One region of the Pectobacterium colocasium genome, then DNA from elsewhere that is predicted to be linked to it. Evidence: predicted binding sites of a transcription regulator. Region 1 holds the regulator's gene; each other region holds the start of a gene.
The links. The regulator LexA, encoded in region 1, represses DNA repair genes until DNA is damaged. The targets are predictions, from matches to a motif close to TNCTGTATGTACATACAGNA.
Positions count from the first base shown of each region.

Region 1 (7,842 bases):
TTGCCGGGCTGTGGGGAACATTCAGGCTCGTCCGCAAAACGTTTGATGCTCGTCCGTAATCCTTCCTATCGCATCGGCGATCTGCCTGTGCTATACGCCATTATTCACTTCACTTTTGCCTGACGCGCTCACGTCATTGCAGCGCGTTCTTGCATCATTCACTGAACATCAATTTTTCTGAAATACTGCAACAATTATACTCGCTGGTAGCCCAAATCATCTCTCTATACTATCTGCCCATAACCTGATGGCGGGCCAAGTTTTCAGACAACACCTGCTATAACAAACACAACAGGGCGATATAGCCCACAACAAAATCAATTGGAGAGATGATGAAAAATTTAGAAAGCACTGCACTGCTGGTTGCACGTATCTTAATGCCGATTCTGTTTATCGTTGCAGGTTACGGTAAGCTGGGTGATGCCTATGCGGGCACACAACAATACATGCAGGCGATGGGTGTACCGACCTTCCTGCTGCCACTGACCATTCTGCTGGAACTGGGTGGTGGTCTGGCGGTGCTGTTCGGCCTGCTGACGCGTACCGTTGCACTGTTTACTGCGGGCTTTACGCTGCTGACTGCACTGATTTTCCACTCTAACTTTGCGGAAGGCATGAACCAATTGATGTTCATGAAAAACCTGACCATTGCTGGCGGCTACCTCCTGCTGGCAGTAACCGGCCCAGGCGCATTCAGCATCGACCGCCTGCTGGGCAAAAAGTGGTAAGAGGGGTCTTTTCAAGCCTGTACTACACTTAATAGCCAAATCGCAAAGTAGACGGCAAGCATAAAAGGCTTGCCGTCGTTTTATCATCACACACAAACGGGAGGATTGATGGGACAACTGGTTGACGGCGTATGGCACGATACCTGGTATGAAACCAAATCTACCGGCGGCCACTTTAAGCGTTCAGAATCCACATTCCGCAACTGGGTCACGCCTGATGGTGCACCCGGCCTCACCGGCAACGGTGGCTTTCCTGCACAATCCGGTCGTTATCATCTCTATGTTTCGCTCGCCTGCCCGTGGGCGCACCGCACGCTGCTCATGCGACAGCTGAAAGGGTTAGAAGACCATATCGCGGTGTCGGTGGTTCATCCGCTCATGCTCGATCACGGCTGGACGTTCGGGACTGATTTTGAGGAGGCAACGGGGGACTCACTTTATCAACACGAATTCCTCTACCAACTCTACCTGCACGCCAAACCGGACTACAGCGGTCGGGTGACCGTGCCCGTCCTGTGGGACACCGAGCAACACACCATCGTCAGTAATGAATCCGCCGATATCATCCGTATGCTGAACAGCGCGTTTGACGGCGTGGGCGCAGCGGCAGGAGATTACTACCCAGAAGCGCTACGCGCTCAGATTGATGAATTGAACGGCTGGATTTACGACAAGGTCAACAACGGCGTTTACAAAGCCGGTTTTGCGACGAGTCAGTCGGCCTATGATGAAGCAGCAACGACCGTTTTTGCCGCATTATCCGATCTGGAAGCCATACTGGCAAAACAGCGCTACCTGACCGGTGAGCAATTAACCGAAGCCGATCTGCGCCTGTGGACGACACTGATCCGTTTCGACCCGGTCTATCACACGCATTTTAAATGCGATAAATATCGCCTGAGCGATTATCCCAATCTGTTCGGCTTTCTGCGTGATATTTATCAAATGCCTGGCATCGCCGATACCGTCGATATGGCGCATATTCGTCACCACTACTATCGTAGCCACGGCACGATTAATCCGCATGGCGTGATTTCGCTGGGTCCAGAGCAAGATCTGAACCAGCCTCACCACCGTGATAAGACGTTTGTCGATTTATACTGACATAATGAAGTGCAGAGGCAAGGTGTGAAACCACACCTTGCCGCAAAAAATGCAGGGTTTAGGGCTGGTTCAGCAGTTTTGGAATTTCACGCAGGAACCAGGATTTCGCCTCGCCCATGCTGTCTCGCCGCCACGCCATAATAATCTGGCTTTCCATCTGATGCTCCGGCCCAATCACCAGCAAACGCCCTTCGGCAATATCTTGCGCGACCATCGGATAAGGCATGGTCGCGACACCTAACCCAGCCAGCAGCGCACGCCGCTTATCATCCAGCGAGCTCACCGTCAGACGCTGCTGTTTGTCGAGCAATTGTACGGTCAGCACCGGGCGTTCGCGTGCGGTATCCGCCACCGCAATCCCGCGATATTTCACCCGAGTGGCATCCGACAGTGGTTCAGGCTCCTGATGAATCGGGTGCTCTGGGCTGGCAACATACACATTATTCATCGTGTACAGCTTGCGGGTATTCATTTCTGAAGAGGAGCGAAAATGCATATCCGGTGCAATCACGATATCGGCACGCCCTTGCTCAAGACGTTCCCACGCGCCCGCCAGCACTTCCGTCAGAATCGACACCTGTGTATTCGCTTTGAGCGCCAGCTTATCGATTAACGGAAAAAGCCGCTGAGTCGGAATAAGCGCTTCCGTCACAATCGTCAGATGCGTTTCCCAGCCGCGCGCCAGTGCTTCCGCATCCGTCGTGAGCTTATCCGCGGCCTCCAGCAGGATACGTCCACGTTCCAGCAGCATACGCCCGACATTCGTGAATTTAGTACGGTGCCCGGAACGATCGAACAACACCACATCTAACTCTTCTTCCAATTTCTGCATGGTATAGCTCAGTGCCGAAGGCACCCTACCCAGCTCGTCTGCCGCAGCGGCAAAGCTGCCACGACGATCGATCGCATCCATAACCCTCAAGGCTTCCAGCGTCAATGCTCGTTCTTTCGCCATCTTGGTACTCATTCAGGAATTTTGAATATACCCACCAGATTAACTAGCTAACAATCCAACGTCCACACAATTACTATCGGTTTAATAAATAATTATCTGGGGGATAAAAATTATGATCGCACGAAGAGCAGCGGGGCAATGCGGCCAGGCCGACTATGGCTGGCTGCAAGCACGCTACACCTTTTCTTTTGGTCACTATTTTGACCCACAGTTGCTGGGCTACGCTTCTCTACGCGTGCTCAATCAGGAAGTATTAGCGCCGGGGGCATCATTTCAGCCGCGAACCTACCCACGGGTTGATATTCTGAACATCATTCTGCAGGGTGAAGCTGAATACCGCGACAGCAATGGTCGCCACATTCAGGCCAAAGCTGGCGATGTTTTGCTACTCGCGACTCAGCCAAACGTCAGCTATAGCGAACATAATACCAACCCCAGTAAACCACTGACACGGCTGCAGTTATGGCTGAATGCCTGCCAGACTCGAGAGAACAGCCCGTTACAGCGCATGGAATTGGATTCATCAAGTCACACTCTGCTTGCCTCACCGGAAGGCGAACAGACGAGTCTGCAACTGCGCCAGCAGGTTTGGATCCATCATGTCGATCTCCAGCAGAATGAGCAAAGCACGATCGCACTACAGGGCAATCAGGCATACCTCCAGTTGATCCACGGTTCAATGGTGGTAAAAGGCAATCAGCACAGTGAAGCCCTACATTGCGGCGACGGCGCCTTTGTCAAAGAAGAAACGGCGTTGACGCTACAGGCAGAAACACCTTTACGGGCGCTGCTCATCGACCTGGTCGTGTAGCGCTTCTGTCCGCTGTTTTTACAGGGACTTCTGTTCGTTGTTTTTACAGGAAGTTGTTTTCGCAGGAAAACGCCGCCAGTTCGGCGTTTTTCTTCAGCCGTGGTAAGATATCCGTCTTGTTCCTCAATGCGTCAGGGTGATATGACAATGGATTCAACCAAACAGGACAAACTTCTTGCCCAGGCTGAACAGATTTGTCAGCAGCGCGCTGTGCGTCTCACGCCGCAGCGGTTAGAGGTTTTACGTCTAATGGCGCAGCAGTCCGGCGCTATCAGCGCTTATGACCTGCTGGATCTGCTGCGAGTGTCCGAACCTCAGGCCAAACCGCCGACCGTCTATCGCGCACTGGATTTTCTGCTGGAACAAGGCTTCATTCATCGAGTTGAGTCAAACAACAGCTACGTGCTGTGCCACCATATTGAAGACCACAGCCATACATCAGCCCTGTTCATCTGCGATCGCTGCGGGCAGGTCACGGAACGTCAAACCGAAGGTGTGGAAGAAACACTACGTAGCCTGGCACAGCAGTCAGGATTTACGCTACGTCACAGCGTTGTGGAAGCTCACGGGCTATGTGGCGGCTGTCAGGAAGTGGCATCGTGCAAACAGCCGGATCATTGCGACCACGACCACACGGTTCCAATTAAAAAGCGGTAACCTCGATTAAAAAACGATAGCCCCAAGGGCTATCGTCTCTTTCTGCGCAGAAGCATCACGTTCACTACCAGTGATATTTGTGGTGTTCTTCCCAGTGCTTCACTTCTTTCTCTGCCGCTTCTTTTGCGTACCCGTAACGCTCCTGGATTCTCCCTACCAGTTGGTCACGTTTACCTTCGATGACCGTCAGATCGTCATCCGTTAATTTGCCCCATTGCTCTTTCGCTTTACCTTTAAACTGTTTCCAGTTACCGCTGGCTTGGTCTTTATTCATAAGAATCTCCGTACCTTAGGTGAATTGCGCATAAAAATCGTGACTACCGACTTATGCGTCAGTTTCAGATAATCAGATAAATCGGTCTATTCAGTAAGCAGCGTCATCATGGTGTGAACCATCACGGTGTGCTTCGCCACTGTCTCCCTTGATTGCCGGGCCAACCTAAATGTGATCGCTGATGATCAATCACCAAACAACCAATCAAGATAAAAATGCTTATCTTGATAAAAATTATAGTCGAATATTTCGATTAAAATTGAAAAATAGGAATCTGTAGCTAAAAAAGACGTTAGGAAAGAGAACATCACCGCAAAAGCAGTGGGAAAACAGGTGGTAAGAGGAATCGTAGAGAACACACGATAAATGTAACGAAATATATACAGCTAGCAGCTTAACACGCGGGACACCCCACACATAAAGTGACTAGCACATGACGCGATTAACACAAAGAGAAAGAGAAAGAGGATGATGCACTGATTCAGACAGGTGAACAGTGCATCTCTATGAACCGTTAGCTCCAGTCGCTGTTACGAATCACGCCAACTGCTAAGCCTTCTATCGAAAAGCTTTGCTGACGCAGGTCGACAACAATCGGGGCAAACTCTTCGTTCTCCGCGAGAAGATGCACCATATTGCCCTGCTTTTTCAGGCGCTTCACCGTCACTTCATCGTCAATACGCGCGACAACGATCTGACCGTTACGTACATCTTCTGTTTTATGCACGGCCAATAAATCGCCATCCATAATACCAATATCTTTCATTGACATACCGCTCACCCGCAGCAAAAAATCAGCGCTGGGTTTGAACATGGCAGGATCAACCTGATAGTGACATTCGATATGTTCCTGTGCCAGCAGAGGCTCACCGGCAGCCACGCGACCAACCAGAGGAATGCCCGCTTCTTCTTCCATCAGCAGACGAATACCGCGAGAAGCGCCGGATACAATCTCAATAACGCCTTTACGCGCCAGCGCTTTCAGATGTTCTTCAGCCGCATTGGGAGAGCGAAACCCCAGCTGTTGAGCAATCTCCGCGCGCGTTGGTGGCATTCCGGTCTGCGCAATATGATCGCGGATCAGGTCATAAACCTGCTGCTGCCTTGCTGTTAATACTTTCATTCCGCCCCCTGGTTGTTTATACAGTCTTGCTGTGAGTATATACAGGTAAGCCACAATTGGGAATGGAGATATCGGCAAAGCCTCTGACTTTTATTCATTTATGCGTACCGTCAGGCAAAATGTTGCCAGAGAATGCTGACCCATACGACAGCGGCTAACACGATGGCAACAAAAACAGCTGCCGAGCCGATATCTTTCGCCCTTCCGGATAATTCGTGATGCTCAGGGCCAATACGATCGACAACCGCTTCAATGGCGCTATTAGCCAACTCAAAGAGCATAATCAATACGACAGACCCGATCAGCAGCAGTTTTTCAACCAGCGTAACTGGCAGCAAACACGCGATAATCACGCCGACAATAGTCAGTACGGTTTCCTGACGAAACGCCGCCTCATGCTGCCATGCCTGCTTTAGCCCCTTAAGGGAATAACCGGTCGCCTTAATAATCCGGATCATCCCCGTTGCTTTATTCATTTATCCTCCGCTATTTATGCAAAATAGTTCGCATTTTAACGCGCTCATGTTGTCTCATCACCACAGATCTCCGGCGCAGTTTCTGGTATCCTTGCGGCGCATTGCTAACAAGAGGCTCCAAGTTGTTATGTCAGGTTGGCGTAAAATTTACTATAAACTATTGAATCTCCCACTGAAACTGCTGGTTAAAAGCAAAGTTATTCCCGCAGATCCTGTGGTCGAGCTGGGGTTAGATCCCTCACGTCCTATACTCTATGTTCTGCCTTATAACTCTCAGGCAGATCTCTTGACGCTACGTGCGAAGTGCCTGGCATTGGGGTTACCCGATCCCTCGCAGTCGTTCGAATTCAACGGCGTCGAACTCCCAAGCCACGTCTTTATTAATGACGGGCCGCGTGTCTTCCGCTATTACGTACCCAAGCAGAAATCCGTCAAACTGTTCCACGACTATCTGGACCTGCATCGCGCCAATCCAGATTTAGACGTTCAGATGGTGCCGGTTTCCGTGATGTTTGGGCGTTCTCCGGGTCGGGAAGGCCATTCTCAGGCCACACCGCACCTGCGATTGCTCAACGGTATTGAGAAATTCTTCGCCGTTCTGTGGCTAGGCCGTGACAGTTTTGTCCGCTTCTCCAGCCCAGTGTCACTGCGCTATATGGCGACCGAGCATGGCACAGACAAAACCATAGCCCACAAACTGGCGCGTGTCGCGCGTATGCACTTCTCTCGCCAACGTTTGGCGGCAGTTGGCCCACGCTTGCCGGTACGTCAGGAGCTGTTTAATAAGCTGCTGGATTCCAAAGCGATCAAGAAAGCCGTGGACGATGAGGCGCGCAGTAAGAAGATTTCTACTGAGAAAGCGCAGCAGAACGCGATTGCGCTAATGGAAGAAATTGCCGCCGACTTCTCCTACGAGGCCGTACGTCTGTCGGATCGCGTTTTAAGCTGGACGTGGAACCGCCTTTATCAGGGGATAAACGTCCATAACGCCGAACGCGTTCGTCAGTTGGCGCAGGATGGTCACGGTATTGTCTATGTGCCTTGCCACCGCAGCCACATGGACTATCTGCTGTTGTCCTACGTCCTGTACCATCAGGGCTTAGTGCCGCCACACATCGCCGCGGGCATCAATCTTAATTTCTGGCCAGCAGGCCCAATCTTCCGCCGTCTTGGCGCTTTCTTCATTCGCCGTACCTTCAAAGGCAACAAGCTGTATTCCACGATTTTCCGTGAGTATCTGGGTGAACTGTTTGCCCGTGGCTATTCGGTGGAATACTTCATGGAAGGTGGACGTTCGCGCACAGGTCGTCTGTTAGAGCCTAAAACCGGTACGCTGGCCATGACCATTCAGGCCATGCTCAGAGGCGGTACGCGCCCTATCACGCTGGTGCCGATTTATGTCGGTTACGAGCATGTGATGGAAGTCGGCACCTATGCGAAAGAACTGCGCGGCGCGGTGAAGGAAAAAGAAGGCTTTATGCAGATGGTGCGCGGTTTGCGCAAACTGCGTAATCTCGGCCAAGGGTATGTGAACTTCGGCGAACCGCTCCCATTGACCACCTATCTGAATCAGCATGTTCCGCAATGGCGTGATGCGATTGACCCTATCGAAGCACAGCGCCCAAGCTGGCTAACGCCGACAGTGCAGGATATCTCTATGGATATCATGGTGCGCATCAATAATTCTGCGGCGGCAAACGCGATGAACCTGTGT
Region 1 covers NZ_CP084032.1:638,833-646,674, reverse strand. Annotated here, with positions in the region: gene LCF41_RS02955 (YqjK-like family protein) at 1-59, shown strand, start outside; gene LCF41_RS02950 (DoxX family protein) at 333-728, shown strand; gene LCF41_RS02945 (glutathione S-transferase family protein) at 837-1,832, shown strand; gene LCF41_RS02940 (LysR family transcriptional regulator) at 1,891-2,787, opposite strand; gene LCF41_RS02935 (pirin family protein) at 2,900-3,598, shown strand; gene zur (zinc uptake transcriptional repressor Zur) at 3,746-4,255, shown strand; gene LCF41_RS02925 (CsbD family protein) at 4,320-4,529, opposite strand; gene lexA (transcriptional repressor LexA) at 5,044-5,652, opposite strand; gene LCF41_RS02915 (diacylglycerol kinase) at 5,763-6,128, opposite strand; gene plsB (glycerol-3-phosphate 1-O-acyltransferase PlsB) at 6,256-7,842, shown strand, end outside.

Region 2 (7,842 bases), 1.7 Mb from region 1:
GGCGCGCAAGGTGGCCTCACTGGCCTCAATGGCGGGCTTGATATTGACGGTTAACACGCGATCCGGTTGGATAAATGCGATGGCGTCCTGACAATCGGCTTCATCCGCTTGTACGCCGTAAGGCAGTCGAACGGCGATGAACTGATAGCGCGCGTTCCCCGTTTCATTGCGTAATTCCGTGATAGCCGTCTGACACAATTTGCCGGTCAGCGTGGAATCCTGACCGCCGCTGATGCCCAAAACTAACGACGTAACGAACGGGTGAGCATTCAGATAATTCTTTAAAAAATCAACGCTAACGCGGATTTCCTGTGCTGGAACGATGCTGCTTTTCACTCCCAACGCACGGATAATGTCGTTTTGTAATGACATGCCATCTCCCTCCTGAACTTATTGATACTGCAAAAGAATTATTACGATTACCTGAGTGTAAAACGAATTGGTGTGAAGAAAAAGAACAAGCTGTCAGGTAGTCATTTTCCTTATAGATAACCGGTTTTTGACTATCGACCAATATGTTACATACCTGCGTTATGATTTGAAAAAGTGGTCGCTGCCTACTAGCCTTAGGGTGACCCATAATAATGAGGTGATGAAATGAAGAATAACAGATTACTGGTATGTATTGCGGCAGCGGGTGCTGTCATGCTGGCGGGATGTTCGGCTTATAACAAAGCAGAAAGTTATGTCAATGAGCCCGTGGTGAAAGATGTGAAAGTGGGAATGACGAAGCAGCAGGTTCACCAAATTGCCGGGAGTGGCGGTACGGAAAAACGTCTGGTGAATGCCAAAGGAACCTGTAGCGATTATCTGCTGAAAAATCGCGATGGCACCGCGCAGAACTATTTTGTGAGTTACAACGACACGGGACATGTTCTCAATAAAGGCTTCCAGAGCTGTCAGGCTTACGACACTAACCCACAGCGTTAAGTCACCTGACTGTACAATACCGTCATTAGAAAAGTGTCATAAAAAAGCGTAGGGAACGTTTTTCAACGTTGTGTAGCAACGGCCCGTAGGGTGACGAACCAGGATGTCCGTCATAAAAAAACGCCGACAGCATTAGCAGTCGGCGTTTTCTTTTGTATGACAAACGTGGCCTAGCGGTGTGTCAATTCAGCGTCATCCTGCGCATTGAAAACCGTTTTATCTGTCTGCTTCATCAACTGACTGGTGACGGTACCGGCTGTCATCGAACCGCTGACGTTAAGTGCCGTACGGCCCATATCGATAAGCGGCTCAATGGAAATCAGCAGCGCAACCAGGGTCACCGGCAGCCCCATTGCAGGCAGGACGATTAACGCGGCAAAGGTCGCGCCGCCGCCCACACCGGCTACGCCAGCGGAACTGATGGTGACGATACCGACCAGCGTTGCGATCCAGACTGGATCCAACGGGTCAATGCCGACCGTTGGGGCGACCATGACGGCCAACATGGCTGGGTAAAGCCCCGCACAGCCGTTCTGACCGATGGTTGTACCGAAAGACGCGGCAAAGCTGGCGATAGATTGCGGCACGCCAATACGGCGCGTTTGTGCCTCAATGCTGAGTGGGATCGTCGCCGCGCTGGAACGGCTGGTAAACGCGAACGTCAGCACCGGCCAGACTTTGCGGTAAAAACGTGCTGGATTGATGCCAGTGAAAGACAGAATCAGTGCATGGACCCCGAACATAATCGCCAGCCCCAGATAGGAGGCGACAACAAAGCTGCCCAGCTTGAGGATGTCTTGCAGGTTAGAACTGGCGACCATTTTGGTCATTAACGCCATGACGCCGTAAGGGGTCAATTTCATCACCAGACGAACGAGTTTCATCACCCAGGATTGCAGCGTGTCAATGGCGGTTAACACACGTTCGCCTTTCACCGCGTCATCTTTCAGCAGTTGCAGAGCCGCAACGCCCAGGAACGCCGCGAAGACGACGATGCTGATGATGGATGTCGGGTTCGCGCCAGTCAGCTCAGCAAACGGGTTTTTAGGAATGAATGACAGGATAAGTTGAGGCACGTTAAGGTCTGCAACTTTACCCGCATAGTTGTTTTCAATCGCCGTTAATCGCGCGGTTTCCTGCGCACCTTGTACCAGCCCGGTCGCCGTCAGGCCAAACAGGTTAGTCACAAAGACGCCGACCAGCGCAGAAATCAGCGTGGTGATCAATAGGGTGGAAAGGGTTAATAGACTGATTTTCCCTAATGACGACGCATTATGCAGCTTGGCAACGGAATTCAGGATGGAGATAAAGACCAGCGGCATGACGATCATCTGTAACAGCTGCACATAGCCATTACCGACGATATTAAACCATGAGATGGACTGCTTAATGACCGGGTTGTCTCCGCCATAAATCAGATGCAGCGCCAGGCCAAATAACACCCCGACAACCAAACCCAGCAACACTTTCTTTGCCAGACTCCAGGAGGCATTACGGTTGGCGTAACCAAGCCCGAGTAGTAATACGACAAATAGCAGAATATTTATGAGTAGCGGAAAATTCATCCGGCTTTGCTCCCTATCAGTGAATCGCGCCACATTGCCCGCAACCCAGCACGGCAGCGTAAGTCGGTAGGGGCAGTGTGATTTTTTGCGATAAAAAATAACAAACGCGCACAGGATAGCAGGTCTTTTGCCATCATGTTACAGAGATATGTCTATACCCGTCATACTTCAAGCCGCATGTGCGTTGGCTACGCTCACTCACCCGAATCACTTACTTAAGTAAGCTCATCGGGATGAAATGAGAGACATCCTGTCTCTCACCGAAGGCCAGCCGTTGGCTGGTCAAATTCGTTCCCGACGAATTTGTCCTTCTCTTGCCGCCTGCATGAAACTCGAATTATTTAGCAACTGTCTTGAACAACATTTTTTCATGGGGTAGCTCGATGAAAATCGTTGTCCCAAGCCTGACCCGTTTTGAGCATCGCGTTCAGAATAGTCAGAAGTTTACGCATACACGCGACAAGCGCGACTTTTTTCGGCTTACCCGCGTTCACAAGGCGGGTATAAAAATCTTTAATCACCGGATTAAAACGTGTGGCAACCAGCGCGGCCATATACAACACGCTACGTATGCTGGATCTTCCGCCAAATATTGTCCGTTTGCCACGCATTTTCCCAGAGTCCCGGTTTAAAGGGGCAACGCCTACCAGCGCACTTATCTGCCGACGGGAAAGTGTCCCCAGTTCGGGCAACTCAGCCAGAAGGGTAGAGATGGTGGTCGTCCCAATGCCTTTGACGCTGCCAAGTAAATCAGAAAGCGCTTTGAAATGGCTTTGAACATGTTTGTTCATGTCGTGGTCAATTCGAGCGAGTTCGTGTTTCAGGGCATTAATGATCGTCTTTATGCTCTTGCGGGACTGAGGGTGAGCCGAAGCAAGTCGGTTATTCTCTGCCACAAGCATGGTAACGAGTTGACGTCGCCGCGTGACGAGAGCGGCCAGAGCCTGACGTTGAATATCTGGCAGGGGTTGAATGAAACGTTCACGCTCAGGATGTCGGTCAATGACCTCAGCCATTTGCGCTAATACTTTGGCGTCAATGCGGTCGGTTTTAGCCAGATATCCCATGGCGCGAGCGAAGTCTCTTGCCTGGCGGGGATTGATAACGACGACCTCAAAACCAGCAGCTTGTAACGAACAAGCCAGTGGAGCTTCGAGTCCGCCGGTGGCCTCCATGAGGATAAGAGAAACTGAATGTTTTGCCAGTTCAGCCTGAATAGCGTCAAAGCCATCGAGGTCATTACTGGCGGAAAAGGGCGGCAATGCAGAACCCATAGCGATATCGAGGGAGGCTTTGGAAACATCAATACCGATGTGAAGTAAATCTGGCAGACTCATTTTTACCCCTCCTTGCAAATACGAAATGAGGTCAAACAACTGTTCGGGTTTCAGATGAGTGGCGCGGTTCATGCGCAATGAGCTAAATAACGGGCTTAGAAACCCCAGAGTAAAACAGGCTACATGAACCGTGCCAAACTTACATTGTCAATAATATCTAAACTTCAAGATACAAGGGTATTACGCTAGGCAACGTGGTTATTTCACGTATTGGAAGAGGTAGGTTTGCGCGGATTGCAAAAAGCGAAATGACTGCTCGTAGGTGCAGCAATTTAAATTCTTCTGCGGCTGATACAGCGAAAAACCGATACAGGCAATACACAGAAAGCGCTCTAGTTGATTGCCTTTTTGGCTGTTTAAGAGCGGTAAGCGGAAACGCCAGCGACAGGGCCAGAGCAGAGGAACGCCGGAGGGTGTCAGCATATCGGCAAGAATGTGGCTCAGATAACCGACGATCATGGCATGGTAGGCATCCGTCGGAATCGGCCAATCTGGCGGTAGGCGCGTCTGGATAAAGAAAATACCGGCGACGATGGCAAGAAGGCTGTGGGTAAATCCACGATGACCAAAGAGGCGGGCAATAGGCGCGGAAAGCCACTTCAGGCGCTGCCCGAGGACGGATTTGGGGTGGTCGATATCGGGCAGTAGCGCAGTAAGGAGTGCACCGGGGATAATGTGCCACCAGTCTCCGGTAGCCAGCGCTGGCGATAGCTCAACTTTCTTAGCCAGAATCGCGCAGGCAACAGAAAACAGCAGGTGTCCTTCCGCAGTCATGAAACGTCTCAAATAAAACTGTTATTTTATACAGTATAAGAGATTATTCCTGCCTGCGGAAGCGGTGACGGCGTAACGATTTATTTCGGCTAGGGTGTGTGACGCCTTTTATGGCGCGGCTTTCGGCTGTTCGTTGTTTACCGGTAAAACACGTAGCCAGTTGTCCAGCAGTTGAGGCCAGGCAGCGGCGGGCAGCCCTTTGGTACCGCGCAGGCCGAAACCGTGCTTACCTTTCTCAAAGAGATGCATTTCAACCGGAATCTGTTTTGCCCGCAGCGCGCTGAACATCACCAGACTGTTATCAACCGACACTGATGGATCGTCAACCGCATGCACCAGAAACGTAGGAGGCGTTTGTGCGGTAACCTGTTTCTCCGGAGAGTAACGTAGCACCTGCGCTTCCGTCGGCTGTTCGCCGATTAACTGCTTGCGCGAACCTGCATGCGCAATATCTGCCTGCATCGAAATCACGGGGTACATCAGCACCATAAAGTCAGGGCGTGCGCTTACGCTATCAATCGCATCCATCGCAGGGTAAACGGATTGCGCAAAACGGGTTCCGAGGCTGGCAGCAACATGACCACCGGCGGAGAATCCCATAATACCGATGCGCTGTGGATTAATGTGCCATTTCTCAGCGTTGGCTCTTAGTGTTCTGATGGCTCGCTGCGCATCGGCCAATGGGGCGTCAGCGCCTTCTTTATGGCCTTCACCGGGCATACGGTAGGTCATCACGAAAAGCGTATATCCCTGCTGATTAAAGAAAGGGGCCAGATCGCTGCCTTCCTTATCCAACACGACGCGTTGGTAAGAACCGCCGGGCGTGATGAGCAATGCCATGCCATTAGGCTTCTCTGCGGGATAAACGGTAATTTCGGGGCTGCGAATACCGGTTGCTGCCCGATCGGGAAGAGAAGGATCTTTACTGCGTTCGACCACTTGTGGCTGTACCGTTGACGAAGAGGCGCCCGGAGCTTCACCGTGTGGCCAGACAGGAAAAACAGGTTGGGCGCAACTGAATCCATTTACAGACATCATAATGGCCCCGACAAGCAGAGAACGAACAATCATGATAGATCACCTGACAAAGGGAAGGAGGGGAGAAATCGTTGGGCGGTGGTAAAAAAATAGGGTAGCCATCACATCGGAGAAAAAATGACCACCCTGAACCGCAAATTTTAATAAAGAAATAACATTCATACACGAAGAGGGTAAATCAGACACAGCAATTCCAACAGCTAAAACGTATGTAGCTAAATCGCAGCTAACGACACTACATGTAACAATGAAACGTAACTAACTTGCTAAACCTACGACGGACATAATAAAGAGATGTTAATGATAAAAATAAAACCGGTGAATCCATTAACACTAACATCCCTTTTGCTACCTCATAACGCTTATTTAAATAATAAGGCCGTTATTAGAAGCTGTATTGCACACCAACACGGTAACGAGTTTGACGCTCGTCCGTGTTTTTATCACCAGCAACGTTACCGATAGCCATATAAGGCTTCCAGTTTTTGTCTAATTTATAAGCCAATTTAACATCATGCTCGATTTTCCAGTTTTCTTTATCTGCTTGGAAAGCACCGGCCTTGTTAGCTTTTTTGTAATCCAGTTCGTAATCAATCTGGTAATCTTTCAGGAATTTGTAGCTAACAACTGCAGTCAGGTTGAAACCATTCTCTTGAGTACTGTTGGTAGCGCCAGTTTTATTTGTATTGCCGCTTTTTCTTAAATAGTAAGGGCGGTAGCGGAGAGAGGTTGACAGATCGTCAGTAATATTGACTTTACCACGCAGGTAAGGACGGTAGTTGTTGGAATCAGAGCTTGAATCTAAAGAGAAACCTGGTTCCAGAGAGAACGTTTTGTTGATGTTGTAAACATAGCTGGCTACCACTTCTGTACCGTTGCTGACGGTTTCATTGAATGGTTTATTTGGCGTGTTATCTGAACCAGACTGTTTCCATTTAGCTTCAGCAGATAAACCGAAACCATTAGCAAAACGGTGAGACATTGAAAGACGATCTTTATGGTCGTTTTTGACAGTATCTTGCATTTCATGACGGTAATCAATTGTTACAGCCATTGCATTCACACTAATTAATGACGTAACAGCCAGAGCTAGTAATTTAAATTTCATTGTTATATTCCCTATTGGTTTGGATATTGCTTAATAAAAACGCGCATTATGCTTTTTGGGACAAGTTCTATTTTATTTATTATTAAACTGCGTTCTGTGATCGAGATCGTCTTGAGTGACAAAAAGTAAAATGGGGTTTCAAATTGTGAGGGAGATCGAATTGAATATAGCGGTTGTTTTAATTTAAATGAAAAATCCCTGCCGTCAGTACGGCAGGGATTAATTACCGGGTAAATCTAGTACTACATTATTTCATTGCGCGTTTCAGAATACGCTCAGATTGACGCTGGAAGTATTTCGCTGCGTCTTCCACAGATTTCTGGCCGTAATCGATAGACTGGATGGTATCACCAAACAGAGAAACGATTTGCGGATCGTCGAAATAAGGAGAAACGGCAACGTCATGTGGCAGAGACAGCGCCAGTTTTAACCCGGCAACCGCTGGTGCATCGTCTTTGATGACGCCATCAGCAGTCAGCTGAGCAACAGCCGCTTTACTCAACGGAACACCACGTTCCAGACCCAGAGCCTGAGCACCTTCTTTGCTGTTCAGCAGGAAGTTGATCAACTGGGCAGATTCTTTAGGATACTTAGTCGATTTACCGATAGACAGCATCTGTGCAGGTTTGAAGAACAAGCCGGCATCTTTCGCACCTGGCAGCATTGGGTAGCTACCCAATTCCAGTTTTGCTGGTGGTTGCAGGTTGTCAGAGTACTTGGTAATGGTGGAGTTCCACATGTAAGTACCAGACCATTCGCCTGTGATCCATGGCTTCATTTCATACATGTTGCTCTTGCCGAAAGAGGCGTAGTATTTCGCATCAGGCATGACATGGCTGTCGATCAATTTCTTATACATGCCAAAGAATTCAGCCCATTGCGCATCGCTGTAGGCGAATTTTTGAGCTTTTACATCAATCGCTGGAATGTTGTATTTCTGAACCATATAAGAGTTCAGCAGCGCCAGAGAATCCTGATGTTCCAACACGATAGGATAGTATTGGTCGCCCAGTTTTTCTTTGAACACTTTACCGGCGTTCAGCAACTCGTCCCACGTTTTCGGATATTCCAGACCGGCTTTTTTCCAGCT
Region 2 covers NZ_CP084032.1:2,292,298-2,300,139, forward strand. Annotated here, with positions in the region: gene nadE (NAD(+) synthase) at 1-372, opposite strand, end outside; gene osmE (osmotically-inducible lipoprotein OsmE) at 598-930, shown strand; gene LCF41_RS10325 (L-cystine transporter) at 1,101-2,495, opposite strand; gene LCF41_RS10330 (IS110 family RNA-guided transposase) at 2,864-3,832, opposite strand; gene LCF41_RS10335 (metal-dependent hydrolase) at 4,031-4,606, opposite strand; gene paeX (pectin acetylesterase PaeX) at 4,715-5,677, opposite strand; gene LCF41_RS10345 (oligogalacturonate-specific porin KdgM family protein) at 6,030-6,752, opposite strand; gene LCF41_RS10350 (ABC transporter substrate-binding protein) at 7,000-7,842, opposite strand, start outside.
Region 2: a site for LexA is predicted at 4,623-4,642, ahead of LCF41_RS10335 (metal-dependent hydrolase). Genes of this name have one in related genera too.

Region 3 (7,842 bases), 1.5 Mb from region 1:
TGACGGTTAATCCGTCCAGGTAACGTTCTACATCCAGTGCCGCCATACAGCCAGTACCTGCGGAGGTAATAGCTTGACGGTAAATGTGGTCCATAACGTCGCCTGCGGCAAAGACGCCAGGAATACTGGTCTGTGTCGCGTTGCCGTGAATACCGGATTGCACTTTAATATAGCCGTTTTCCAGTTCCAACTGACCGCCGAACACAGCCGTATTCGGGCTATGACCGATAGCGATAAACACGCCAGCCAGTTCCAGCTCTTCCGCTGCATCGCTTTGCGTATCGCGGATACGAACACCGGTCACACCCATATCATCGCCTAGCACTTCGTCCAGCGTACGGTTGGTATGCAGGGTGATGTTGCCATTTTTGACTTTGTCCATCAGACGATCGATCAGAATCTTCTCCGAACGGAACGTCTCGCGGCGGTGGATTAAATGCACTTCCGCAGCGATGTTAGACAGATACAACGCTTCTTCAACAGCGGTATTCCCGCCACCCACCACGGCAACTTTCTGATTACGGTAGAAGAATCCGTCACAGGTTGCACAGGCGGAAACGCCCTTGCCTTTGAATGCGTCTTCAGATGGCAGACCAAGGTAGCGAGCCGATGCCCCAGTGGCGATGATCAGCGCGTCACAGGTGTACTCGTCGCTATCACCGAATAAACGGAAGGGGCGGTTCTGTAAATCAACACGTTCAATATGATCGAAGATCACTTCGGTATTGAACTTGGTTGCATGTGCGTGCATGCGTTCCATTAACAGTGGGCCTGTTAAATCATCGGCGTCGCCCGGCCAGTTTTCGACTTCGGTCGTGGTCGTCAACTGACCGCCTTTTTCCATACCAGTGATTAATACTGGCTGTAAGTTCGCCCGTGCAGCATAAACTGCGGCAGTATAGCCAGCCGGGCCTGAACCCAGAATCAATAACTTGTGATGTTTAACGGTACCCATGCTTTCCTCATTTCATTACGGCGGATAATGTTCATATGAACGGTCTCTACGACAAACACGCTGACTTATTACGAACAGTCTCTACCACGGACAATGAGAACGATTGTAAGGAAATTACAGGAGTAAAAAAAGTATGCAGAAAAGTTGCTGGCTATTTGTTTAATCGTTAATGGCGATGGTGATGACAAATAGCTGAAAAATCAGCCACATTCATAAGTAAAATGATTGAAGTCACCTTGGCGAATGGCTCTGGCTTATCCAATCTGGCAGTTTCTTCTGATTTTCGTTGTTTTGCTTTGACAATCGGCTGTGCATTTGCGAAAACATCTGGGTAAGAGGAAATTTTTTGTATGTGGACAGTTAAAAGCTCGGTTTTTTATTCGTTTTTGCGCAGGTAGTAGGCCTCTGGGCCACGGATATGACGTGATGGTCTTTTTCGCGGGTGAGCAATACGTGGGGCGAGAACGAGAAGTTAATGACTTTTGATATACAAAATAGGCAGCGTGTCTTCTTTAAGGGTAGCTCTGATACATGAGGTCTATCGGGGTAAGCGGGTGCAGGGAAAAGTGAAGAGAGACAATAATAATGGTAGACACTAAAAAACGGCCAGGAAAAGATCTCGATCGTATTGATCGTAACATCCTGAACGAATTGCAAAAAGATGGGCGTATTTCCAATGTCGAGCTGTCCAAACGTGTTGGGCTGTCGCCAACACCTTGTCTGGAGCGCGTGCGTCGTCTGGAAAGACAGGGTTTCATTAACGGTTACACAGCACTGCTAAACCCGCATTATCTGGATGCGTCACTGCTGGTTTTTGTTGAAATAACGCTAAACCGCGGCGCGCCTGATGTGTTTGAACAGTTTAATGCTGCGGTGCAGAAGCTGGAAGAAATTCAGGAATGTCATCTGGTTTCTGGTGATTTTGACTACCTGTTGAAAACGCGCGTGCCGGATATGTCTGCTTACCGTAAGCTTCTGGGTGAAACGCTGCTGCGTTTGCCGGGCGTAAACGACACCCGTACCTACGTGGTGATGGAAGAAGTGAAGCAAAGCAACCGTCTGGTTATTAAGACGCGATAAACGTGTGGGTGCAAAACCCGATAAATTCAGCTACACTCCTGTGAATTTATACAGTCCCAGCGCCGGGTTTTCTCGGCGCTTTGTCATAAACCTTACAGGCCCCTGGAGAGACTCTTGAGCCAGGAATATACAGAAGATAAAGACGTTACCCTGAAAAAACTCAGTGGAACACGTCGTTTGCTTGAAGCGATTTTAATCGTTGTGGCACTTTTTGCGGTTTATCTTAGTGTCGCACTACTCAGTTTCAGCCCTTCCGACCCCAGTTGGTCACAGACTGCATGGCACGAACCGATTCACAACCTCGGTGGTGTAGCAGGTGCATGGCTGGCGGATACGCTGTTCTTCATTTTTGGTGTGCTGGCCTACGCCATTCCACCGATTATGTTATCCCTGTGCTGGGTCGCTTTCCGCCAGCGTGATAACAACCAGACTATTGACTATTTTACCTTTTCACTTCGCCTGATTGGGACATTGGCGCTGATCCTGACCTCTTGCGGTTTGGCTGCGTTGAATATTGACGATCTCTACTATTTTGCTTCCGGTGGTGTGTTGGGAAGCCTGTTGAGCAGCTCAATGATCCCGCGTTTCAACAGCATGGGTGCGACGCTGATTCTGCTGTGCGTGTGGGGGGCAGGGTTAACACTGTTTACCGGCTGGTCATGGTTAACGATCGCTGAAAAAATTGGCGCAGGTGTCTTGGGTTGTCTGACGTTTATGTCAAACCGTTCACGCCGCGACGAGGACTATCGCGAAGAACACGATCGTGAAGAGGATGAGCGCGATGCGCTTAATCTGCGTCACGATGAGGCGTCGGGTGAGGCAGTCACACAACAGCGTGATGACGATGATGTTCTGTTTTCTGAGCCTTCCGTGGCTGATGCGGTAAACGACACGACGGCAGACAATAAGATAGACGAGTCATCACCGTTAGCTGAGAACGCACCGACAGCGACACAGCCAGTTCTCTCAGCAGAGGCGTCAGTTGCGGGGGCAACATTCCCTGAACTGGCCGCGTCTGATTCGGCGTTGCCTGACACATCGTCTGGTATTGTGCCACCTGTTGTCCCATCAACGATCGATAAGACGCCGTCGCTAAATCCGCCGCTGTATTCGTTTGAAATCCCTGAAACGCCAGCGGCAATGCCAGAGATCGCAAGCTCGCCTGAACTCCATAGCAGCGCGTATGCACCTTACGGGAATAGTTACGGAGAGAGTACCGTACCGCCGATCGTAACGGCAGCGGCGGTTCAGCCCTTTGCTGAGGCACCACAGCCTGAGCGTGGTACGGATTTCAACGCGAACAACACCTTTATGCCAGCGTTCAGCGCCGATGGGGATGATAACCCGCAGATTAAACGCGGCGTTGGACCGGAACTGCCGCGCCCTAATCCGGTGCGTATTCCTACTCGCCGCGAGCTGGCGTCCTACGGAATCAAACTGCCGTCGCAGCGGCTGGCTGAAGAGCAAGCAAGGTTGCAGGCGCAGAGCGGTAGTGCAGAAACGGAATTGGCGAATGATGTGTATCAGGAAGAGACGCCGGATGATATCGCCCAGCAGGAAGCCGCATTGCAGCAAGCGTATCTGGATCAGCAACGCCAGCGTTACGGTGATGAATATCCGTCACAGGAAGACGATGAAGACGCGCTTCTACAAGCGCAGCTCGCCAGGGATTTCGCGGCACAGCAGCAGTCACGTTATGATGCCAGCGCATTGCAGCGCGATGAGGAAATCCCTGCTCCGATAGCACCGCGTGTGGTCAGTGCGCCTGTTCAGCCAAATTCTGTCACATCGCATAACGCTTTTTCATTCTCGCCGTTTAGCGCGGAGAGTGAGCGCGAGCCTGAGCCGCCTACGTTCAGCGAGTCCACGTATACACCGCCGTCCTACCGTTCTGAACCCGAGTTTCCGCCGATGCATGCTGGTGAACATGAGGATGATGAGGATGAGCGCAACCCGTTGATGTTTGGTCAGCCAGCGCAACCAACGTCAGCGCCTGTTGAGGCCGCGAAACAGGAAACGGTGGCAACACCAACGCATCATCCGGCAATGGATGGCTTGATTCACCCGTTCCTGATGCGTAATGAACAACCGCTGCAGAAGCCAACTACGCCGCTGCCAACGTTGGATTTGTTGACTCCGCCGCCGGCTAGCGAAGCGCCTATTGATAATTTCGCATTGGAACAGACGGCGCGACTGATCGAAGCGCGTTTGGCTGATTTCCGGGTAAAAGCAGATGTGGTCGATCATTCGCCAGGCCCGGTGATCACGCGGTTTGAGTTGGATCTGGCACCGGGCGTTAAAGCCGCACGTATCTCGAATCTGTCGCGCGATTTGGCGCGTTCTCTGTCCGTTGTTGCAGTGCGTATTGTTGAGGTGATTCCAGGCAAACCGTATGTCGGTCTGGAACTGCCGAATGCGCATCGTCAGACGGTTTATCTGCGTGAAGTATTGGATTGCGACAAATTCCGCGATAATCCGTCGCCGCTGTCGATTGTGCTGGGTAAAGATATTGCAGGCGATCCTGTCGTTGCCGATCTGGCGAAAATGCCGCACCTGCTGGTTGCGGGTACGACAGGGTCGGGGAAATCGGTCGGCGTCAACGCCATGATTATCAGTATGTTGTATAAAGCCACGCCGGAAGACGTGCGCTTTATCATGATCGACCCGAAAATGCTGGAACTTTCGGTGTACGAAGGTATTCCGCATTTGTTGACGGAAGTCGTGACCGACATGAAGGATGCGGCAAATGCGTTGCGTTGGTGCGTCGGTGAAATGGAACGTCGCTATAAGCTGATGTCGGCGCTTGGCGTGCGTAATCTGGCGGGATACAACGAACGGGTGATGACAGCAAATGCGATGGGACGCCCGATCCCCGATCCGTTCTGGAAGCCGGGCGACAGTATGGATATGACGCCGCCAGTGCTGGAAAAACTGCCGTATATTGTGGTGATGGTCGATGAATTTGCTGACCTGATGATGGCGGTGGGTAAGAAAGTTGAAGAGCTGATTGCCCGACTGGCGCAAAAAGCGCGTGCTGCGGGTATTCACCTGGTACTGGCAACGCAGCGTCCTTCCGTTGATGTTATCACCGGATTGATCAAAGCGAATATTCCGACGCGTATCGCGTTTACGGTGTCCAGCAAGATCGACTCACGGACTATCCTCGATCAAGGCGGTGCAGAATCTCTATTGGGGATGGGGGATATGCTGTATATGGCGCCTAACTCCTCGATACCTGTCCGCGTTCATGGCGCTTTTGTCCGCGACGAGGAAGTGCACGCTGTCGTTCAGGACTGGAAAGCGCGTGGGCGTCCTCAATATATCGATAATATTGTCAGTGGTGGCGATGATGGTGAAGGTGGAAGCCTCGGCCTTGATGGCGATGAAGAACTCGATCCTCTGTTCGATCAGGCAGTAGAGTTTGTGGTCGATAAGCGTCGTGCATCCATTTCCGGTGTACAGCGACAGTTCCGAATCGGCTATAACCGTGCCGCGCGAATCGTTGAGCAAATGGAAGCACAGGGCATTGTCAGCTCCCCTGGGCACAATGGCAATCGCGAGGTATTGGCACCGCCATCAATGGAATAAGTGCGTTGTATTGATTGACCTCACTCCACTATAAGGGCTGCGCGTGCAGCCCTTATGCAAAGAAGCGTAAAAGCGGTGATAAGCAGATAATTCACCTATCACCGCCCGAGTGGGTTCAGATAACATAGTTATATAGGTAACGTGGATCTACAGATAACGTCGATCGACAAATAACACCGTTCCACAAATCACATGGGTCTCTTGCAAAACATCTGACCTCAATATGTGAAGGTTGTTATATCAGGAAATTCAAAGGATTATGCGTATGAAAAAGTGGTTAGCTATCAGTTGCCTGATTGCAGGTGTGACCTCAACCGCTGTCTATGCGGACGCGGCAAAAGATTTGCAGGGTCGCCTCAATAAAGTAAACAGTTTCCATGCAAATTTTAGCCAGAAAGTCACCAGCGCCGATGGCGCAGCCGTGCAGGAAGGGGAAGGTGAACTGTGGTTGAAGCGCCCTAACTTATTTAACTGGAAAACCACATCACCTGATGAAAGTACGCTGATTTCTGACGGAAAAACGCTCTGGTTCTACAATCCGTTTGTGGAGCAAGTCACGGCAACCTGGCTGAAGGATGCAACAGGAAATACGCCGTTCATTCTGATTACGCGTAACGATGCCAGCGACTGGAATAAATACAATGTGCGTCAGAAAGGCGATGACTTTGAACTTACGCCGAAATCTGCGAGCGGCAACCTGAAACAGTTCGCGATTAATGTGACGACCAACGGCACAATCAAGCAGTTTACCGCGACGGAACAGGATGGCCAGCGAAGCACTTATGTGCTGAAGAACCAGCAAAATACCGCTGTTGATGCCGCGCAATTCACGTTCACACCGCCGAAAGGCGTCACGCTGGATGACCAGCGTCAGTGAGGCCAGAGTGAGCAACCTGTCCCTTGATTTTTCCCACAACGAATTCCAGCCCCTGGCCGCGCGTATGCGGCCAGCGACGTTGGCGCAGTATATTGGTCAACAGCACCTGTTAGGCGCCGGTAAGCCTTTGCCACGGGCAATCGAGGCAGGGCAGTTGCACTCCATGATTCTCTGGGGACCGCCAGGAACGGGAAAAACCACGCTGGCAGAATTGATTGGGCATTACGGGCAGGCTGATGTAGAACGCATTTCTGCCGTGACGTCTGGCATTAAAGAAATTCGTGAAGCGATTGAACGTGCCCGACAAAACCGCAATGCGGGGCGTCGTACCATTTTGTTTGTCGATGAAGTCCATCGTTTCAACAAAAGCCAGCAGGATGCGTTTTTGCCACATATCGAAGATGGAACGATCACCTTCATTGGGGCAACAACGGAAAATCCCTCTTTCGAACTCAATTCCGCGTTGTTATCTCGTGCCCGTGTCTATTTGCTAAAAGCGCTGACGGTAGAAGATATCGAACAGGTATTGCAGCAGGCGATGAGCGACAGCGAGCGGGGATTCGGCGGACAGAATATTGTCCTGCCTGCCGACACCGCGCGGATGCTGGCTGAATTGGTCAATGGTGATGCCAGACGTGCTCTGAATAGCCTGGAAATGATGGCGGATATGGCGGAAATTGACGCGCAGGGTATGCGAGTCCTGACGCCTGCGCTTCTTAACGAAATTGCTGGCGAGCGTAGTGCCCGCTTTGATAATAAAGGCGATCGCTATTACGACCTGATTTCGGCGCTGCATAAATCGGTAAGAGGCTCTGCGCCGGATGCGGCGCTTTATTGGTACGCCAGAATTATCACCGCCGGTGGCGATCCGCTGTATGTTGCCCGACGATTGCTGGCGATTGCGTCGGAAGACGTCGGCAATGCCGACCCGCGTGCGATGCAGGTGGCGATCTCCGCCTGGGATTGCTTCACTCGCGTTGGCCCAGCGGAAGGGGAGCGCGCCATTGCTCAGGCGATCGTTTATCTGGCCTGCGCCCCCAAAAGTAATGCTGTGTATAGCGCGTTCAAAGCGGCGATGCAGGATGCGCGCGAGAAGCCAGACTATGATGTTCCCGAGCACTTGCGCAACGCGCCGACCGGGTTGATGAAAGAAATGGGGCTTGGGGCAGAGTATCGGTACGCACACAATGAACCCAATGCCTATGCGGCCGGTGAGATCTACTTTCCGCCGGAAATGGCCGATACGCACTATTACGCGCCGACCTCACGCGGCCTTGAGGGCAAAATTGGTGAAAAGCTCGCCTGGCTTGCCACTCAGGATCAAAATAGCCCGACAAAACGC
Region 3 covers NZ_CP084032.1:2,093,536-2,101,377, forward strand. Annotated here, with positions in the region: gene trxB (thioredoxin-disulfide reductase) at 1-955, opposite strand, end outside; gene lrp (leucine-responsive transcriptional regulator Lrp) at 1,541-2,035, shown strand; gene LCF41_RS09490 (DNA translocase FtsK 4TM domain-containing protein) at 2,150-5,623, shown strand; gene lolA (outer membrane lipoprotein periplasmic chaperone LolA) at 5,889-6,500, shown strand; gene LCF41_RS09500 (replication-associated recombination protein A) at 6,508-7,842, shown strand, end outside.
Region 3: a site for LexA is predicted at 2,072-2,091, ahead of LCF41_RS09490 (DNA translocase FtsK 4TM domain-containing protein). Genes of this name have one in related genera too.

Region 4 (7,842 bases), 1.3 Mb from region 1:
TTGGTGGTCACTGCCAGCGTGCTAATTGCAGGATTTTCGCGGATTGCGCCGATGATATCGACAAAGTCACGACGCAGAGACGGTTCACCGCCAGTCAGGCGGACTTTTTCCGTCCCCAATTCGGCAAAAGCGCGGCTGACGCGACGAATTTCATCAAGTGACAAAAAGCGATGCGGATTGGTGCCATTGGCCTGATAGCCATCCGGCAGACAGTAGGTACAACGAAAATTGCAGACGTCTGTGATAGACAGACGCAAATAGTAGAACTTGCGCGCAAACGCATCAGTCAGTTGACTCACCATAAACACCTTTCCAAATACGGGAGATGCAGGCATTTCTACCTCGCACCCTGGTGACCGCGAAGGCCACGGCCAGGGCACCGTATCACGCGCACGACGCGCATCACTTAGGCACCAAGGCTAGGAGTTTGATTCTTATCGGTTATCCGTCAGACAACGACAAAACCACCGATAAAGAATCGTGATTTCATTGAACAGTCTACTGCGAAAAAGCACAGTCAACCACTCTCAAAATCGGTATGTAATTAAATACATAACGAATATTCAATACCTTATGATGCACAGCATACGGAAAAATGCGCGACGAAAATTGTCTCAGGTCATGCGCGTGTGAGGATTTTTCGCGTTTTAAGCTGAAATCAGCTACCTTAGCGACGATTGTCACACGTAGTTCATATTTCTCTGGCTCATTCATAAGGTTCTCTATGCGCAATCGCACGTTGGCCGACCTCGACAGGGTTGTCGCACTAGGAGGCGGACACGGCTTAGGTCGTGTGATGTCTTCACTCTCTTCCCTGGGTTCACGGCTAACCGGCATTGTCACGACGACGGATAATGGTGGCTCTACTGGCCGCATTCGGCGTTCCGAAGGTGGCATTGCCTGGGGCGATACCCGCAACTGCCTGAATCAACTGATTACTACGCCCAGTGTGGCATCTGCGATGTTTGAGTATCGGTTTAACGGTAACGGTGAACTTGCCGGACACAATCTGGGCAACCTGATGCTAAAAGCGCTCGATCACCTGAGCGTGCGTCCGCTGGAAGCCATCAATCTGATTCGCAATCTGCTCAAGGTCGATGCCTTCTTAATTCCGATGTCCGAACATCCGGTTGATTTGATGGCGATTGATGAACAGGGCAACCCCGTTTATGGCGAAGTCGAGATCGATCAACTGGCGGCTTTACCGCAAGATTTGATGCTGTACCCGACGGTGCAGGCCACACGCGAGGCAATTGATGCCATCGCCAAAGCCGACCTGATTTTGATTGGCCCCGGTAGTTTCCTGACCAGCCTGATGCCGCTACTGCTGCTGGACGATCTGACACAGGCGATCCGGCGCACGCCCGCACCGATGGTCTACATCGGCAATCTGGGCAGCGAGCAGAGTAATCCCGCCGCCCGTCTGACATTGGCGGAGAAACTCGCCTGGATTGAACGCAAAGTGGGTAAATCGGTGGTGGACGTGGCGATCGTCGGCCCGAAAGTCGATGTTAGTCAGATCGGCGACCGCCTGATCGTGCAGCAAGAACTGGCCGCCGCAGATGTGCCTCACCATCATGACCGTGAGCTACTGCGCCAGGCTATCGATCGGGCGCTACAACTGCTGGGTTCTCAATCCCGCAGCCACGGCGTATAAGTCACGCCAATCAGAATCCCTTCGGGACTCAGGAAACGCGTGACCTGCTGTCCCCAGGGTTCAAGGCGGTTCTCGACCAGCAGCGCATAGCCTTGCGCTTTTAGCGTACCGGTCGCTTCTGCCATATCCGCCACTTCAAATTCCAGCCAGCTTTGCGGTTCAGGCAGATCCGTAGGCCAGTTCTCATTCCCGAAGCAGGATTCGCTGGCCTGTGATAGCGGCCACAGCGCGAAATGTTTTACGCCACCCATTTCATCGCTCACCAGATAGTCGCTCCCTTCCGCAACAGGCTTCAGCGGTAACTTCAGCGTATCGACATAGAGCGCATGGCTAGCAGACAGCGATTTCACGATCGGCCCGAAACCTGCCACAAACAGCACTTCAACACCCGGTATAATAGGGTCGATCATTGATCCTCCGTGAGTGCTTGCATCGTTAGGATGCAGCGATAAATTGTGCACGTAGTGCCTGCACCTCGTCGCGCAAAGCCGCAGCCTCTTCAAATTCAAGATTCTGCGCATGTGTCAGCATCTTGCTTTCCAGTTCGCGAATTTTCAGCTCCAGCGCCTTCGGCGTCATCAGCTCATAAGGTGCGGCCGATTCTGCTGCTTTACGGTTGCCTCGCCCTTTGCCTCTGTTCGTCGGCTGCCCCAGTTGCAGAATATCGGAAATTTTCTTATTGAGCCCCTGCGGCACAATCCCGTGCTCGGTATTGTAGGCTTCCTGCTTCTCACGACGGCGTTCCGTTTCACCAATCGCTTTTGCCATGGATGGCGTAATTTTGTCACCGTAGAGAATCGCTTTGCCACGCAGGTTACGTGCCGCACGACCGATCGTCTGGATCAGGGAACGTTCGGAACGCAGGAAGCCCTCTTTATCGGCATCCAGAATCGCTACCAGCGATACTTCAGGCATATCCAGCCCTTCACGCAACAGGTTGATCCCCACCAGCACGTCGAACTCGCCAAGGCGTAAATCACGGATGATTTCGACACGTTCGACGGTATCAATATCCGAGTGCAGATAACGCACCCGCTCGCCGTGTTCTTCCAGGTATTCCGTCAGGTCTTCCGCCATTCGCTTGGTCAGCGTCGTGACCAGCACACGTTCGTTAACCGCCGCACGCTGACGAATCTCGGACAGCAGATCGTCCACCTGTGTCGCAACAGGCCGAACTTCAATAAGCGGATCGAGCAACCCGGTAGGACGCACCACCTGATCAATCACTTCACCGCCCGATTTTTCCAGTTCATAGTTACCCGGCGTCGCAGACACGTAGATCGTCTGCGGAGCCAGCGCTTCAAACTCTTCAAATTTCATCGGACGGTTATCCAGCGCCGAAGGCAGCCGGAAACCATATTCGACCAGCGTCTCTTTACGCGCGCGGTCACCGCGATACATCCCCCCGATCTGCGGCACGGTCACGTGGGATTCATCAATGACCAGCAGCCCGTCCGCTGGCAAATAATCAAACAGCGTCGGCGGCGGTTCGCCGGGGCCACGGCCAGAAAGGAATCGCGAGTAGTTTTCGATACCGGAGCAATAGCCCAGCTCGTTCATCATCTCCAGGTCAAACTGCGTGCGCTGACTCAGCCGCTGCTCTTCCACCAACTTATCATTCGCCAGCAGCATTTTCCTGCGATCGGCCAGTTCCACCTTGATCTCTTCCATCGCCTGTAAAATACGCTCACGCGGCGTGACATAGTGCGTTTTCGGGTAGATGGTATAGCGCGGCACCGTCTGGAGCACGTGCCCTGTCAGCGGGTCAAACAGCGACAGCCGCTCCACTTCTTCATCGAACAGTTCAACACGCAGGGCGATTTCGTCAGATTCCGCTGGGAAGATATCGATCACCTCACCGCGCACGCGGAACGTACCGCGCTGGAACGCCTGATCGTTGCGGGAATATTGCAATTCCGCCAGACGCCGCAAAATAGCACGTTGGTCAATCAGCATCCCCTGCGTCAGGTGCAGCATCATTTTTAGATAGAGATCGGGATCGCCCAAGCCATAGATAGCGGATACGGAAGCCACGACGATCACATCACGCCGCTCCAGCAGCGCTTTTGTCGCGGAAAGACGCATCTGTTCGATATGTTCGTTAACTGATGCATCCTTTTCGATGAAAGTGTCGGAACTGGGGACATAAGCTTCCGGCTGATAATAGTCGTAGTACGAGACGAAGTACTCCACGGCATTATCGGGAAAGAATTCTTTCATCTCGCCGTACAGCTGAGCGGCCAGCGTTTTATTTGGCGCCAGCATCATCGTCGGCCGATTGAGGTCGGCAATCACGTTGGCGATCGTGAACGTCTTACCTGAGCCAGTTACCCCGAGCAGCGTTTGGTGCGCCAACCCGTCTTCCAGCCCCTCTTTTAAACGACGAATGGCCTCAGGCTGATCGCCTGCCGGTTTAAAGTCGGAATTCAGTGTAAATACTTTACTCATCGTTAAGCACGCTACTTAGTCGTTAATTACGTATTAGTCGTTATTACGCATCGCTCAAGACGATGGCCGTGGGTGGATGCTCGGAATGTTATTCTGAATGCCAATGACGAAATTCGCCACCGCAATGATACTGGATATAAAAACAGCATCAAGAAAATTATCGCTGGATCGGATGATTAATCGACAAATGAATTTGCTAGCACATTCATGTTCAATCTACCAGATAAAATCATCATGATTTATCCCCAGATTGGGTAAATACGTAACATGCAGGGACACGCGGTGACGTTAATTTATGCAACTACGCACCATTGCTGCTTAAGACGCTTGATTTTACTTAAGCATATGATAACAAATAGATTAGCAAAACCGTGGAGAATAGCGCCAACCTGGCGAAAACCCGCGCCAGCTCTCGGTTAGGGCGCGTTGTCTATCCATAATACACATAGTTATCCACAGAAATGGTGGATAACTCCCACAACCCCGCATCAGCACTGAGTTAGAGAAATACCCGCTTCATTCGTGATTCCCTCTGATATGGATTTTCTTCACACTCTTTCTGTGATTTATCGCATAAGTATTAGACGGAAAAAGACTAAAAACAGCAGAGAGCTAAATCGCAACAATTCAGGCATGGAGGGGAGTTAGGGGAAAATTCAAGAAGGTTTTAGCTATTAATAAGCATGAAAATGTAGGTTTTACATTCATAAAACAAATGCGGGTAAAAAACAATAAAACCTACTGCGATTATTAAAAACAGTCTAGGGTTAGAAAAATGACTATCCCGCTAATAACCCAATATCAATATATTGCCCCAGATCATGTTGATGAAGATCCGATAAATAAGGAATTTCGCCCAGCATCGGGGCGGGCAGGCGCTGTTGCAGCGTTTGCAGATACGGCTGGTGCCATTTTCCTGGTGGCGTGATGTCGTTTGCGATCCAGCCAGCCAGGCGCAGGCCAGCGTGTTGAATCGCGTGGGCGGTCAACATTGCGTGATTAATACAACCCAGCTTGATGCCGACGACCAAAATCACGGGAAGCTGTTCCTGTACCACCCAGTCGGCGAACGTCTCTTGCGCCGACAGCGGCGTAAACCATCCGCCCGCGCCTTCGACCAGCAGCCAATCCGCCTGCGTTTCTAATGCCCGTAGACCGGTAGATAGCGTAGAGAGATGAATAGGCCGCTGCTCTACCGCACTGATAATGTGCGGCGAGGTCGGCTCCATAAACGCCAGCGGGTTCACCGCCTGATAATCCAACCGGACGCGGCTATTGGCCTGAAGCGCCAACGCATCGCTGTTACGAATGCCATCGGCCGTCATTTCACAGCCAGACGCCACAGGTTTATAGCCTGCGGTACGGTATCCAGCCTGACTCGCCGCCTGAAGCAGCGCCGTACTCGCGACCGTTTTCCCGACTTCGGTATCCGTACCTGTCACAAACCAGCGCTCAATCACGATAAATCACTCCATAAACCAGTTGATAGCTGAGCGGGTAGCCGCCCTGCTCTTGCGGATAGTGGGCAGACAGCGCCGCCAGACGTGCCCGGCTCAACAGCCCCGGCGTTCGCCCTTCGTGCAGCCAGGTCGCCCCAATTCCCTTCAGCGATTTCATTAACGCCAATACATCGGGGAAAAGGCAGACTTCACGTTCTTGTACCAGATGATGCCGATAAGGCTGACAAGCCGCGTCAATGGCGGAGAGTGGCAGAAAGCGATTTGTCCGCTGTGTGCCGTCCAGCCGCTGCCACGCCCGCGACAGTTCGCTTAAGGAGCCGTCCGCCAGCGTCGCAAAGGCAATCACGCCCCCCGGTCGCGTAACCCGATACAGCTCTGCCAGCGCACGCGGTAACGAGTCGCACCACTGTATGGCCAGATTGCTATAGCTGATGTCTACACTGCAATCCGCCAGCGGCAGGTTTTCGATGTCCCCTTCCTGATAGCGATCGGCAGCGTGCTGCTCACGGGCATACGCCAGCATGTCCGCCGACAAATCCAGTGCAGTCACCGATTTACCAGCCTGGCGCCAGCGGCGGCTAAAGTGCCCAGTTCCGCAGCCCGCATCCAATACCTGTAAACCGCTGTGCGACGGCATCAGCGCCAGCAGGCGTTCTCCGCTAGTGCGTTGCAGTTCGGCAAAGCGGTCGTAGCACCCTGCCGCACGCCCAAACGCCTGCGCAATCGCCTGCTTGTTATAGTTTTCTGTCAGCATGGTGTAATACCGTAAGCAAGCGGCTGATATCTTCCGGCTGGTGTTCCGCCGTTAACGTAATCCGCAGGCGTGCGCTGCCGGGCGGCACCGTCGGTGGTCGCATGGCGCTAACCCACACGCCCTGTTCACGTAGGTGGTTCGTTAGCGCCAGCGCTCGTACGTTCTCGCCAACAATCAGCGGCTGAATCGCGCTCTGTGAATCCATCAGTTGATAGGACGAGTTGGAAAAGCCCGCGCGGAACTGCGCAACGTTACGCCGTAGTGCCTCACGCCGCGCATCGCCCTGCCGGACACAGTGGAGTGCCGCGCTCAGCGCACAGGCCTGCGCCGCGGGCATTGAGGTGCTGTAAATCAAATGACGGGCAAATTGCAGGAAGTATTCGGCCAGCGCTTCAGCGCACAGCACCGCCGCGCCGCTCACGCCAAACGCTTTGCCAAACGTGACAATCAGCAGCTCAGGTTTAATGCCTTGCTGCCAGCAGCTCCCACGACCTTCCTCACCCAGCACGCCAATCCCGTGTGCATCGTCCACCATCAGCCAGGCATCGTGCGTTCTGCACTGAGCCTGTAGCGCCGCTAACGGCGCAGTATCGCCATCCATGCTGAAAACACCTTCGGTCACGACTAGCGTCTGGCCGTCGGCAGACTTTTCCAGCAGCGTTTGCAGGCTATCGGCCTGATTATGTTTAAAACGTCGCAAGGTAGCAGGTGACTGTGCCGCGGCTTCCAGCAGCGACGCATGGCTGAGTTTATCGGCCAAAATACGGTCTTCCGCCTGCGCCAGTGCAGCGACGACAGCCTGATTCGCGGCATAGCCGGAAATAAACAGCAGCGCACGCGGATAGCCCAGCCAGTCGGCAAGCTGACTTTCCAGCATGGCATGGGCATCGGTGTACCCCGTCACATGCCCGGAACCGCCGCTACCAATGCCGTATTGCTCTGCCCCCTGCTGCCAGGCACGCACAATCTCCGGGTGGTGACTCAGCCCCAGATAGTCATTACTGGAAAAGTTCAGATAGCAGCGATCGCCCTGCATCAGCCAGCGCCCGCTGCCGCCTTGATTCGCCAACCTCACGCGATAAGCATCATCACGCTGGCGTTGTGCCAGCGCGTCTTCAATACGTTGCTGCCAACTCATGATGCAACACGCCTTACCTGACGGCACACGCGCAGGGCGTTATACCGCAGCATTATAAAACTGCTCGCTATCGGCATTAATCAGCTGTTCTGCCAGCCGCTGCTGCTGTTGGTTATCCCCGTATTCGGTCGCCGTCTGCTGCGGGTTCAAACCTAATTTGAGGAACAGCGCCAGATCTTTGTCTTCTTTCGGGTTGGGTGTGGTTAACAGCTTACAGCCGTAGAAAATAGAGTTCGCGCCGGCCATAAAGCACATCGCCTGCGTTTGTTCACTCATCTGCTCGCGTCCGGCGGACAAACGCACATAGGAAGCAGGCATCATGATGCGCGCCACGGCAATCGTACGGATGAAATCAAACGGGTCAACATCTTCATTCTCCGCCAGC
Region 4 covers NZ_CP084032.1:1,889,152-1,896,993, reverse strand. Annotated here, with positions in the region: gene moaA (GTP 3',8-cyclase MoaA) at 1-302, opposite strand, end outside; molybdenum cofactor riboswitch at 290-438, opposite strand; gene yvcK (uridine diphosphate-N-acetylglucosamine-binding protein YvcK) at 725-1,657, shown strand; gene LCF41_RS08555 (VOC family protein) at 1,633-2,064, opposite strand; gene uvrB (excinuclease ABC subunit UvrB) at 2,093-4,105, opposite strand; gene bioD (dethiobiotin synthase) at 4,885-5,565, opposite strand; gene bioC (malonyl-ACP O-methyltransferase BioC) at 5,558-6,319, opposite strand; gene bioF (8-amino-7-oxononanoate synthase) at 6,300-7,457, opposite strand; gene bioB (biotin synthase BioB) at 7,497-7,842, opposite strand, start outside.
Region 4: a site for LexA is predicted at 4,234-4,253, ahead of uvrB (excinuclease ABC subunit UvrB). Genes of this name have one in related genera too.